One region of the Erwinia sorbitola genome, then DNA from elsewhere that is predicted to be linked to it. Evidence: predicted binding sites of a transcription regulator. Region 1 holds the regulator's gene; each other region holds the start of a gene.
What was found. Region 1 encodes PurR, which represses purine synthesis genes. Its sites were predicted from a motif close to CANGCAAACGTTTGCNTG; they were not measured.
Positions count from the first base shown of each region.

Region 2: the regulator PurR is predicted to act here: its motif matches at 2,115-2,132, upstream of cvpA (colicin V production protein).
Region 3: the regulator PurR is predicted to act here: its motif matches at 1,582-1,599, upstream of purM (phosphoribosylformylglycinamidine cyclo-ligase).
Region 4: the regulator PurR is predicted to act here: its motif matches at 1,529-1,546, upstream of rbsD (D-ribose pyranase).

Region 1 covers NZ_CP046509.1:2,056,446-2,059,572, forward strand. The annotation lists gene punC (purine nucleoside transporter PunC) at 1-355, opposite strand, end outside; gene punR (DNA-binding transcriptional activator PunR) at 470-1,387, shown strand; gene purR (HTH-type transcriptional repressor PurR) at 1,405-2,430, opposite strand; gene cydH (cytochrome bd-I oxidase subunit CydH) at 2,727-2,816, shown strand; gene GN242_RS09230 (C40 family peptidase) at 2,881-3,127, opposite strand, start outside.
Region 2 covers NZ_CP046509.1:1,381,759-1,384,885, reverse strand. The annotation lists gene purF (amidophosphoribosyltransferase) at 1-1,493, opposite strand, end outside; gene cvpA (colicin V production protein) at 1,530-2,015, opposite strand; gene dedD (cell division protein DedD) at 2,348-3,106, opposite strand; gene folC (bifunctional tetrahydrofolate synthase/dihydrofolate synthase) at 3,096-3,127, opposite strand, start outside.
Region 3 covers NZ_CP046509.1:1,208,521-1,211,647, reverse strand. The annotation lists gene uraA (uracil permease) at 1-605, opposite strand, end outside; gene upp (uracil phosphoribosyltransferase) at 794-1,420, opposite strand; gene purM (phosphoribosylformylglycinamidine cyclo-ligase) at 1,665-2,705, shown strand; gene purN (phosphoribosylglycinamide formyltransferase) at 2,702-3,127, shown strand, end outside.
Region 4 covers NZ_CP046509.1:4,649,199-4,652,325, forward strand. The annotation lists gene rbsA (ribose ABC transporter ATP-binding protein RbsA) at 1-1,090, opposite strand, end outside; gene rbsD (D-ribose pyranase) at 1,098-1,517, opposite strand; gene GN242_RS21115 ((S)-acetoin forming diacetyl reductase) at 1,696-2,469, opposite strand; gene alsS (acetolactate synthase AlsS) at 2,506-3,127, opposite strand, start outside.

The DNA of each region.
Region 1 (3,127 bases):
CCACCAGCGCCTGCCAGCTTACCGCTGCGGCACAGACACCTACCGCCTGAAGGAAACGCATGGCCAGCAGCCAAAAGGCAGACTCTACCCACAGCATGGCCGCACAGCCAATAATAAACAGGCTCAGGCCCATGATTAATACCGGCTTGCGACCGATGCGGTCAGAAAGCGGGCCCCATACCAGCTGGGCGCAGGCAAAACCGGCGAGGAAGATACTCAGGCTGGCGCTGATGGCTCCGGCACCTGTTTGCAGATCCTGCTGCATCACGCCAAATGCGGGCAGGTACATATCAGTAGCAAGGAAGCCCAGCATACTGAGCAGCGCAAGGTAAATCATAAATCCTTTGGAACGCATATTTATTAACTCTTATCAGACAATTTTTTTACGTGTGGAGTTTAATCTCGTGCTGAGTCACCTGTGAAACGTTAATATTAGCGGGTTGCAGTGAAAAATATTGAAGGCAAAAATATGTGGTCTGAACATTCTCTGGAAGTGATTGATGCTGTCGCCAGAACGGGCAGCTTTACCTCTGCGGCGGCAGAGCTGCATCGCGTACCCTCGGCGATCAGTTATACCGTGCGTCAGATGGAAGAGTGGCTGGCAATCAGCCTGTTTGAACGTCGTCATCGCGATGTGGTACTGACAGAGGCAGGTCGTGTTTTTATTGAAGAAGGGCGGGCTGTTATCAAAAAAATGCTCGTCACCCGTATCCGCTGCCAGCAGGTGGCTAACGGCTGGCGCGGGCAAATCAATATTGCTGTCGACCGGATTGTGCGCCCGGCCCGCACCCGGCAGCTGGTGGTGGATTTTTATCGGCGTTTTCCGGATATGGAACTGCATATCATGCCAGAAGTTTTTAACGGGGTGTGGGATGCGCTGGCAGATGGTCGCGTGGACGTGGCGATCGGAGCAACCCAGGCGATCCCGGTCAAAGGGCGCTTTGCCTATCGTGATATGGGAAGCCTCAACTGGCGTTGCGTGGTGCAAACTGAACATCCATTATTCAGTCAGGATGGCCCGTTAAGCGAGGCGCTGATCCGCGAGTGGCCATCACTGGTACTGGAGGACACCGCACGCGCATTACCAAAACGCACCACCTGGACGCTGGATAACCAGCGGCGGCTGGTGGTGCCCGATTGGGAGAGTGCTTTTGACTGCCTGCGCGCCGGTTTGTGCGTGGGGATGGTGCCCGGGCATTTTGCGCAACCGTGGTTGCAGCAGGGGGTTCTCGGCGAACTGACGCTGACAGCAGCGTTTCCTGACAGCCCCTGCTATCTCAGCTGGTCAGAGCAAAGCGCATCGCCTGCATTAAACTGGCTGCTTGAATATCTGGGGAACACGGAAACGCTTAACGCTGAATGGCTGAGTGAACAACCCGGCCTGTAGCCGGGTGGGGACAGAGCTTATCGACGATAGTCGCGGTACGGGCCATCGGCAACGGAGCGGCGCTCAATCAGCGATGGATGAACTTCAATGGTCTGCGGCTCTTCGCGCTTGCTGGTGATGCGATCGAGCAGCATATCAAAGGCAGTTTCACCCAGGCGCTCTTTTGGCTGGTGTACGGTCGTCAGCGCAGGGGTAAAGTAACGCGCGTTGCGCACGTTATCATAACCGATCACCGAAATATCCTGCGGCACGCGCAGCCCCATCTCATCTGCTGCGCAAATCGCCCCCATTGCCATAATATCGCCGCCGCAAAAAATGGCTGTCGGGCGCTGTTTTTGCGATAAAATCTGTTGCATGGCGCGATAACCTGACTCGGGTTCAAAGTCACCTTGCACCAGCCACTCATCGCGCAGGGTGATCCCCGCTTCTGCCAGCGCTTTGAGGAATCCCGCATGGCGACCGCCGCCGGTATTACGCTCAAGCTGTCCCGGAATCGCACCGATATCGCGGTGCCCGCGCTCAATCAAATAACGCCCAGCCAGATAGCCCCCTTCAAAGGCATTATCCTGTACGCTATCGGTGAAATCACCGCGCGACTCGCCCCAGTCCATAACCACCATTGGAATATTGCGATTATCTTCCAGCATGGAGATTAGCGTATCGGGATACTCTGAACACATAACCAGCAGGCCATCAACGCGCTTTTGCGCCATCATCGACAGGTACGCCTGCTGCTTTTGCAGGTCATTATGCGCGTTGCCTAAAATCAGCGTATAGCCTTTGGCAAAGCAGCGGTTTTCAATCGCTTCAATAATCTCAGCAAAATAGGGGGCTTCACTGGATGTTGCCAGCAGACCAATAGTTTTGGTGTGGTTGACCTTAAGACTGCGAGCCACGGCGCTGGGGGAATAGTGCAACTCTTTAATTGCTGCCCACACCGCTTCGCGCGTCTCTTCGGCTACAAAGCGCGTTTTATTAATAACGTGGGACACTGTGGTGGTTGAAACACCTGCGCGCTTTGCCACATCCTTAATTGTTGCCATTAAAATCGTACTCCTGGTGTTATCATAACATCTTGATAACTAATTGGTTAAACGTTTGCCTGGGTACAGCCATTCCTGCCCGAACAGAATAAATTTAGGTGCTGTCTCAAAGGGGCTGGAAGGGGTAGAATCGTCCGTAGAGTGACATGCAGTACTGGCTAAAAAAAAGTTCCCGGGTCTGTTGCGCAACGGAAAGGACGAATTCTAACAAGGCTGCGCGCAGAAAACGAGATTTTTACAGGTAACTGTGGGAAAATATGTTGGCTTACAAATAACAAGGTTATTAAGGAGAGGGGATGAACACTGATATGAAAATGACAGCTATTGCTGTTGTGGGTTCACTGCTGATGATTATTGCGTTTAGTTTTACGGCTGTAATGCACTAAATCCTAACGGGAAGGGGTAACTCTCTTCCCGTATAACCTTTATCTAAATGGCAATGGCTTTACATCAGCGAATGGTTTTAGGCGTCATCATACGGCGCGCGCCGATGTAGTGTTCCTGCCAGTAATCCTCGCTCAATGCGCTGACCTGAATATCCTTCCCGGTACGCGGTGACTGGATAAATTTGCCGCCCCCAAGATAGACGCCAACATGGTCAGCGGTTCCGCGTCCGTTAATACGGAAGAACACCAGGTCGCCTTTCTCTAACTCATCGCGCTTAATCGCAGCGGCATCGCGCAAGTGATACATTTCA
Region 2 (3,127 bases), 670 kb from region 1:
TTCTCTACTTCATTCTGAAGCTGCATCGCTTTCGCATCATCATTACGCAGAGATTGCAGATATTCCAGGTACTGCTGGTCTACATCTTTGGTGACGTAGATACCATCGAATACTGAACACTCAAACTGGGCGATGTCTGGATTCTCTTCACGCACTGCCTCAATCAGATCGCTCAGATCCTGGAAGATCAGCGCATCTGCTCCGATTAGCTGACGGATCTCTTCCACTTCACGACCGTGAGCAATCAGCTCTGTGGCGCTTGGCATATCAATGCCGTAGACATTTGGGAACCGGATTTCCGGTGCCGCAGAAGCGAGATACACCTTCTTCGCTCCGGCTTCACGCGCCATCTCGATAATCTGTTCTGAGGTGGTTCCGCGTACGATGGAGTCATCCACCAGAAGCACGTTTTTACCGCGGAATTCGGCACGGTTAGCATTCAGCTTGCGGCGAACTGCGCTACGACGCTGGTGCTGACCTGGCATGATAAAGGTACGCCCGACATAACGGTTTTTCACAAAACCCTGACGGTAGGGCTTATCGAGAATACGCGCCATCTCCAGTGCAATATCGCAGGAGGTTTCAGGGATGGGGATGACCACATCGATATCCAGATCTTCCCACTCGCGGGCGATCTTTTCACCGAGCTTGGTTCCCATACGCACGCGGGCGCTGTACACCGAGATTTTGTCGAGGAATGAATCCGGGCGTGCAAAGTAAACGTACTCGAACAGGCACGGGTTGCACTTCGGATTTTCTGCACACTGGCGGGTAAACAGCTGGCCTTTTTCGGTCACATACACTGCTTCACCTGGTGCCACATCGCGCAGGAACTCAAAGCCCAGGGTATCCAGCGCCACGCTCTCAGAGGCCACCATATACTCGGTACGGCCATCAGTCATACGACGCTTGCCGATCACCAGCGGACGAATGCCATTCGGGTCGCGGAATGCCACCAGACCATGGCCGATGATCATCGCTACGCAGGCATAGGCACCGCGTACACGCTGATGCACTGCGGCAACGGCGGAGAAGATGTTCTCTGCTTCCAGCGGATCATGCTGGAAACGATCCACTTCCTGCGCAAAGATATTCAGCAGGATTTCAGAATCTGAAGTGGTATTTACATGACGGCGGCCAGTTTCAAACAGCTCTTTACGCAGTTCGTGGGCATTGGTCAGGTTGCCGTTATGGGCAAGTGTAATACCGTAAGGGGAGTTAACATAGAAAGGCTGGGCTTCAGAAGCACTTGAGCTTCCTGCCGTTGGGTAACGCACATGGCCGATACCCATATTACCCTGCATACGTTGCATATGGCGGGCTTCAAATACATCGCTGACCAGACCGTTTGCTTTACGCAGACGGAAGCAATTCAATGCATCAATGGTAACGATGCCTGCGGCATCCTGCCCACGGTGCTGAAGCACCGTTAACGCGTCATAAATCGACTGGTTGACCGGTGCAAAACCGGCGATCCCGACAATACCGCACATATTGACATTTCCTCATAAGCCGCGACCCCGGTGCGATTACCGGGGCAAAAAACTCGACGTGCTTTTCAGGTAATCAAAAAACCACCTGATAATGTAACTGAACTGAGGAACAAGCTGGGACTGCTGCCAGTCCGCACTTTTGGAAAAGCCGGTGAATGTGTCGAGGAAAAAGAGCATCGCTGAAACGATCAGCACGCCGCGTAATGCCCCAAAACAGACCCCCAGCACTCTGTCGGTTCCCGACAGGCCAGTTTTTTCAACCAGCGAACCAATCACGTAGTTAACAATGGCCCCGACAATCAGGGTGGCAATGAATAACACCGCAATGGCGATCCCATTTCTAACCAGTTCGTCTTCAAATCCTGTGAACCAGACGGCAAGGTAGGAGTAGTAATGACTGGCGACAAAAAATGCGCAACCCCAGGTGACGAGAGAAAGAGCTTCCCGAACAAATCCTCGAATCAGGCTAACGAGAGCCGAAAAACTAATTACCGCAATAATGACGTAATCTATCCAGACCATGAACGCTTCCAGTGACCAGGCCCCTGTGTCAGCCTGCATCCCCCTGTAAGCACAGGTGCAAGGGGATACTGCCTCAGTTCGGGGCGAATTCTAACAGAAAAAGAAAACGTTTGCGTAGGGTTTTCCTGTGGTGATTTAAATAAACGAGAACGCTTAAAAAAAACACTTTCGTACGCGGATCTCCTCCGCGAAACACTCTTACGCAATACCTTGATTTGCCTCTATCATCACGCACGACGCCCGGAACGACATGCTGTCAGCTCCGGGCGCGGGGTGATCAAAACTATCGCAATGATAGCCCGTCGCAATAGTCAGCGACGAGCCAGCATTGGCTAACGGGCGGAGTAAGGTTTGACTACCCCGCCGAGACCAGAGATCCCCTGTAACGCGCCAACCGCCGCCTGCATTTTGGCTTTTGAAGCATCCGGCCCGACGTAAATACGGGTGATCTGACCCTGTACCGGCGTGGCTGGAACAGTGAAGGCACGATAACCGGAGAGACGAAGCTGGGCGACGATCTCATTCACTTTCGCGGCGTTTTTCAACGCGCCAAGCTGCACAACCCAGGCCTGCCCTGACGGTGCAGTTTCCGCGACCGGTGGCTTACTCTCTACCGGGGTCTCAACCTTCGCTTCAGGCTTCTCAACCGGCTTCGGTTTTTCTGCCGGTTTCGGTTTTTCTACCGGTTTCTCAATCGGTTTTTCAACTGGCTTAGGCTGCGGCTTCGGTTTTTCCACCACTTTCGGCTGCTGCTGCACAGGTTTGACCGGCGGAGGTGTTACCACCGTTGGCTGATTACGCGACTGCGGCGCAGTAGAACCACTGTCGGCCTGAGAAGAGTTGTCACCGGCGTTACTGCCCGCGCTAATTGCGGCCCCGGCCCCTTCTGGCGGCTGTGCGGGTAGCGACTGCGTTGGCGGCGGCACCAGGTCAGTTTCCTGCTGATCTTCCGGCTTCGGCACCAGCGGAATAGCCGCGAACTCCTCTTTATAGTGTTTCTTTTTACCATCGAGCAAACCAGGCAGGACAATCACACCCAGCGCCACAATGATGATGGTTCCGACTAAACGGTTTTGAAACTTACTTGCCACTGCCGTTCTCCGTTTCCATCG
Region 3 (3,127 bases), 850 kb from region 1:
ACGATGCCCATGCCGTAGGAGAGCGCATAGCCCACCAGCACACCAATCAGGATCGGAATAATCGCCAGAAAACCACGGAACATCACCGAGCCAAACACCGTCACGCCCAGCGTCACCATGGAAATAATAATGGTTTTACTGTCAGCCGAGCTGCCGTCGGCAGGCAGCAGGCCGGACATATTTGCCGCCACACCGGCCAGCTCCAGGCCAATGACCGCTACAATGGCTCCCATGGCTGCCGGAGGGAACATCACGTCCAGCCAGCCGGTTCCGGCTTTTTTCACGATCAGCGCCACCAGACAGAACAGCACGCCGCACATAATAAAACCGCCGAGTGCCACTTCATAACCCAGCGGCAACAGCAGCAGCACCGGAGAGATAAAGGCAAAGCTGGAACCCAGGTAGGCCGGGATTTTCCCTTTACAGATAAACAGGTACATCAGCGTGCCGATACCGTTAAACAGCAGCACGGTGGCCGGGTTAATGTGGAACAGAATGGGCACCAGAACTGTGGCACCAAACATAGCGAAAAGATGCTGGAAGCTGAGTGGAATAGTTTGCAGCAGCGGTGGCCGCTCGTGTACGCCAATTGCGCGACGCGTCATGATGTTAATACCCCTTGAGTTTGCCTTAGACATAAAAAAACCGACTCTCCGGCCGGTTTAACGTTTACCGGGTCAGGCATGCCTGACCCCTACAGGCGATCCCGTAATTTACGGGGACGGAGCAAGCCCGCCCCCGATGGACGACCCGATTCAGCGCAGGGGCGAGGCATGCCTCGCCCGCAGCAAACTTATTTAGTGCCAAAAATCTTATCACCGGCATCACCAAGACCAGGGATAATATACCCTTTCTCGTTGAGGCCCTGATCGACAGACGCGGTATACACTTCCACATCCGGGTGCACTTTCTCCAGCGCAGCCAGCCCTTCTGGTGCCGCGACCAGTACCAGCACCTTGATGCTGTTACAGCCCGCTTTTTTCAGCAGGTCGATGGTGGCAATCATCGAACCACCGGTTGCCAGCATAGGATCAACCACCAGCGCCATACGCTCTTCAATGTTGGATACCAGCTTCTGGAAATAGGGCACCGGCTCCAGCGTCTCTTCATCGCGGTAAACGCCAACCACGCTGATACGTGCGCTCGGCACATGCTCCAGCACACCTTCCATCATCCCCAGACCGGCGCGCAGGATAGGCACCACGGTAATCTTCTTGCCTTTAATCTGCTCGATTTCAACCGGACCGTTCCAGCCCTGGATAGTGACGGTCTCGGTTTCAAGATCGGCAGTGGCTTCATAAGTCAGCAGACTTCCCACTTCTGATGCGAGCTCACGGAAACGCTTAGTGCTGACGTCATGCTCCCGCATCAGACCCAGTTTATGTTTGACCAGCGGGTGTTTGACTTCCACGATCTTCATTCTTGTACTCCCGGAGTGTTAAGCTGCAAAAAAAAATCGCGAGATTATAGCGCCATTTATCCCCAGCGCCATATGACTTAGTGCAATACTTTGCATATCTCCTGCTAACCCCCTAAGGATTGACTAAATTCCAGCTATCCGCAATGCGCGGTAAGAAGGCACTCGCAAACGTTTGCCTGCACTGTTAGAATTGCCGCGCTTAAACAAGCCACAACACCAACCGCAAACCGCGTGGGGATTCGCAGTGACCGACAAAACCTCTCTCAGCTATAAAGACGCCGGCGTAGATATCGATGCAGGCAATGCTTTAGTCGACCGTATCAAAGGCGTAGTGAAAAAGACTCGCCGCCCCGAAGTGATGGGTGGACTGGGCGGTTTCGGTGCCCTTTGTGCACTGCCGCAAAAATACCGTGAGCCTATCCTGGTATCAGGAACTGACGGCGTCGGCACCAAGCTGCGTCTGGCGATGGATCTTAAACGCCACGATACTATCGGTATCGATCTGGTTGCGATGTGCGTTAACGATCTGGTGGTACAGGGCGCAGAGCCTCTGTTTTTCCTGGATTATTATGCCACCGGCAAGCTGGACGTTGATACCGCAGCAAGCGTGATCACTGGCATCGCTGAAGGCTGTTCACAATCGGGCTGTGCTCTGGTTGGCGGTGAAACCGCTGAAATGCCTGGCATGTACCACGGTGAAGATTACGACGTGGCAGGTTTCTGTGTCGGCGTGGTTGAGAAATCCGAGATTATTGACGGCAGCAAAGTAGCAGATGGCGACGTGCTGATCGCGCTGGGTTCAAGCGGCCCACACTCTAACGGCTATTCACTGGTGCGTAAAATTCTGGAAGTCAGCAAAACTGACCCGGAAACCACCCAGCTGGAAGGCAAATCTCTCTCTGACCATCTGCTGGCACCAACCCGCATTTATGTGAAAAACATCCTCAGCCTGATTGAACAGGTCGATGTCCATGCTATCGCCCACCTGACCGGTGGCGGCTTCTGGGAAAATATTCCGCGCGTACTGCCGGATAACACCCAGGCCGTGCTTTCCGAGTCAAGCTGGGAATGGCCAGCGGTCTTCGGCTGGATGCAGCAGGCCGGTAACGTGAGTCGCTTTGAGATGTACCGCACCTTCAACTGTGGCGTTGGCATGGTGATTGCCCTCAGCCCGGAAGACGCCGACAAAGCGGTACAGCTGATGACCGATGCAGGCGAAAAAGCGTGGAAAATCGGCGTGATTAAAGCCTCTGACTCTGAAGAACGTGTGGTTATTAACGCATGAAGCGCATAGTCGTGCTGGTTTCAGGTAACGGAAGCAATTTACAGGCAATCCTGGATGCCTGCCAGCAGGGGCGGATTAACGGCAGCATCGCTGCCGTATTCAGCAATAAAGCCGAGGCCGGAGGGCTGGAGCGCGCACGTGATGCCAACGTTCCCGCACATGCGCTCTCTGCCGCGCAGTTTGCCGACCGTGAAGCGTTCGACCGTCAGCTGATGCTGGAGATGGATGCTTACGCCCCCGATCTGGTGGTGCTGGCAGGTTATATGCGTATCCTCAGCCCGGCTTTTGTGCAGCACTATGCCGGGCGCATGCTGAATATCCACCCTTCGCTGTTACCGAAATACCCGGGGCTGCATACGCATCGCCAGGCGATTGAGAACGGCGACGATGAGCACGGTACCTCGGTGCATTTTGTTACCGAA
Region 4 (3,127 bases), 2.1 Mb from region 1:
CTGCACCGTAACTAAAATAGTTAAGTGCCGTCAGGGACATGTTCTCTTTCACCGACATGCCCAGCACCAGCCCGTCGCGTTTACGGTCTTCCGAGATATAGACGATGCCGTTAGCCAGCCCCTCTTCCGGGGTACGGGAAACGATAGGTTTACCATCCAGCGTAACGTTACCCGCGCTGCGCGACAGAGCGCCATACAGCACTTTCATCAGTTCGGTACGGCCTGCGCCCATCAGCCCGGCCACACCCAAAATTTCACCCTTACGCAGGGTAAAACTCACGTCCTCAACGCCGGAACCGCTGAGATGCTCAACTTTCAGTCGCACCTCGCCCGGTGCTTTATCCAGGCGCGGATACTGCTCTTCCAGCTTGCGGCCCACCATCATTTCAATCAGCGACTCTTCCGTCAGCGTGGCCACTTCACGTTCTGCGATAAACTGGCCGTCGCGGAAAATGGTGACATCGTCGCAGACCTCGAAAATCTCTTTCATGCGATGAGAGATGTAAACAATGCCGCAGCCCTGCGCCTTAAGCTCGTTGATAACCCGGAACAGTGAAGCTGTTTCGGTATCTGTCAGCGCATCCGTCGGTTCGTCCATCACGATCACTTTGGATTCAAAGCTCAGTACTTTGGCAATCTCCACCATCTGCTGGTCGCCGATCGACAGATCCCCCACCAGCTTATGACTACTGAAGCGCAGATTAAGACGTTTCAGCAGCGTATCAGCTTCGGCATACATCTTTTTCCACTGGATACGGCCAAAGCGGTTAACAAATTCACGTCCGAGAAAGATGTTTTCAGCAATGCTCAACTGAGGGATCAGGTTAAGTTCCTGGTGAATAATGCCGATACCCGCTTCCTGAGACTCTTTTGGCCCGCTGAACGTGGTTTCCTGACCCAGCCATGAAAAAGTACCCGCATCACGGGCATAAATCCCGGTCAGTACTTTCATCATGGTCGATTTACCCGCGCCATTCTCACCTACCAGCGCCATCACACGGCCAGGGTAGACGGAGAGTGCCGCACCCGATAGCGCTTTAACGCCCGGGAAGGCCTTATCGATGCCTTTTAATTGCAGTAAAGGTTGCATAACAGCCTCAGAAGGTCACGCCAGCGGTCAGGATGACATTCGCATACGGAGAACACTCCCCGCTGCGAATGACGGCATGACTACGCTGAGTTTGTTGTTTGAACTGTTCGTGACTGACATAACGAATGTCAATGGTATTACCCTGGTGTTGTTGCAGTAAGTCGAGCAGAGCGAGCAGGTCACTAAGAAGCTGCGGATTGTGCTGCTTAATCTCTTCCGCAATGATGGCACTCTCAACCTGCATCTCGCTGGTGACCGCCCTGGCGACCTGTAAAAACGTCGGAATTCCATGGGTGATAGCCAGATCGATGCGCTGCGGCCCCTGTGGAATTGGCAGCCCGGCATCACCAATGACAATGCTGTCGGTATGGCCGAGACGTGCAATCACGGATGAGATATCAGAATTCAGTAAGGTGCCTTTTTTCATTATTCACTCCAGAGCGAAACGTTTCGCTGATTGGCAGTGTAAGAAATGGCCGGGGGAACACAATCACCATGTGCTGAAAATGTGATCGCCATCGAAACGTTTCGCTGACGCTGGGGGAGGATTTGTTTTAAGGCTGAAAATGGCCCTTTTATGTTACCGGTAAAGGGCCAGGAAGGAATTAATTAAAGACCATACCACCGTCGATTAACAGTGACTGCCCGGTCATATAGTCTGAGTCTGGCCCGGCCAGGAAGGCGACGCAGGCAGCGACATCTTCAGGCTCAGACAGGCGGCCCAGCGTGATATTTTTCGCAAACTCTGCGGTACCGTAGCCCAGTGGTTTACCTGCCGCTTCTGAAACCTGGCGATCGATCTCTTCCCACATCGGGGTTTTCACGATACCGGGGCAATAGCCGTTAACAGTGATCCCAAGGTGAGCGAGGTCACGGGCTGCGGTCTGCGTCAGCCCGCGCACGGCAAACTTACTCGAACTGTACACAGCCAGTTCAGGATTACCGACATGTCCGGCCTGGGATGACGCATTAATAATTTTGCCGCCGTGCCCTTCAGCCTTAAAGGCTTTAATTGCCGCCTGCATGCCCCAGATCACCCCTTTAACATTCACACCGTAGACTTTATCGACGATTTCGGGGGTGATCTCTTCAATCAGAGTGGTCGGTGCCACACCAGCGTTATTAACGATGACATCAAAACCGCCCAGTGCAGTACGTGCTTTTTCAACCGCGGCAAAAAATTGCTCACGATTAGAGACATCTACCGTTACAGCCACCGCTTTACGGCCGGTATGAGCGATCTCATCAGCGACCTTGCGAGCGGTCTCTTGATTAAAATCGGCAACGGCTACCGCGAAGCCATCTTTTGCCAGGCGCAGGGCTATTGCTCTGCCTATCCCCTGGCCGGCACCAGTCACCAGGGCTACTTTATTTTTCATATTCTTCACTCCTTGTCGTTGACGGAATTACCACGTTCACAAGATCTGACTGAGATGCAGCTGACCCATCAGCAGATGGTTGTCGGCGTAATCAACCGGTATCGCCACTACCGCCGGCCCCTGCACATCCATCGCTTTACGCAGCGTCGGTTCCAGCATCCCGGCACTTTCCACAGCAAATCCGGCAGCGCCAAAGGACTCCGCGTAAGCTTTAAAATCAATCGGACCGAATTTCACCCCGGAAACCCGGTTATATTTCTTCTCTTCCTGCATCGCTACCATGTTGTAGCACTCATCAACCCAGATGATATGCAGCAGGTTAGCCCCCAGACGCACCGCAGTTTCCAGCTCCATACTTGATTGCAGAAAACCACCGTCGCCGGAAACAGACACCACTTTGCGTGACGGATCCACCAGCCAGGCACCGATGGCCCAGGGCAACGCAACACCCATGGTTTGCTGGCCGTTAGAGATCATGATCTGACGCGCCCGGAAGCTGTAAAGGTAACGGGCGATCCATATATGGAAACTCCCCATATCAACCGTCAGCGTAACGTCACTATTAATAATGTCCTGCATCGCACGTACGATCCGTAACGGATGCAGGGCGAATTGATTCAGCTGGTGACCGCGCAACGCCAGCAGTTCGCGCTGCTGT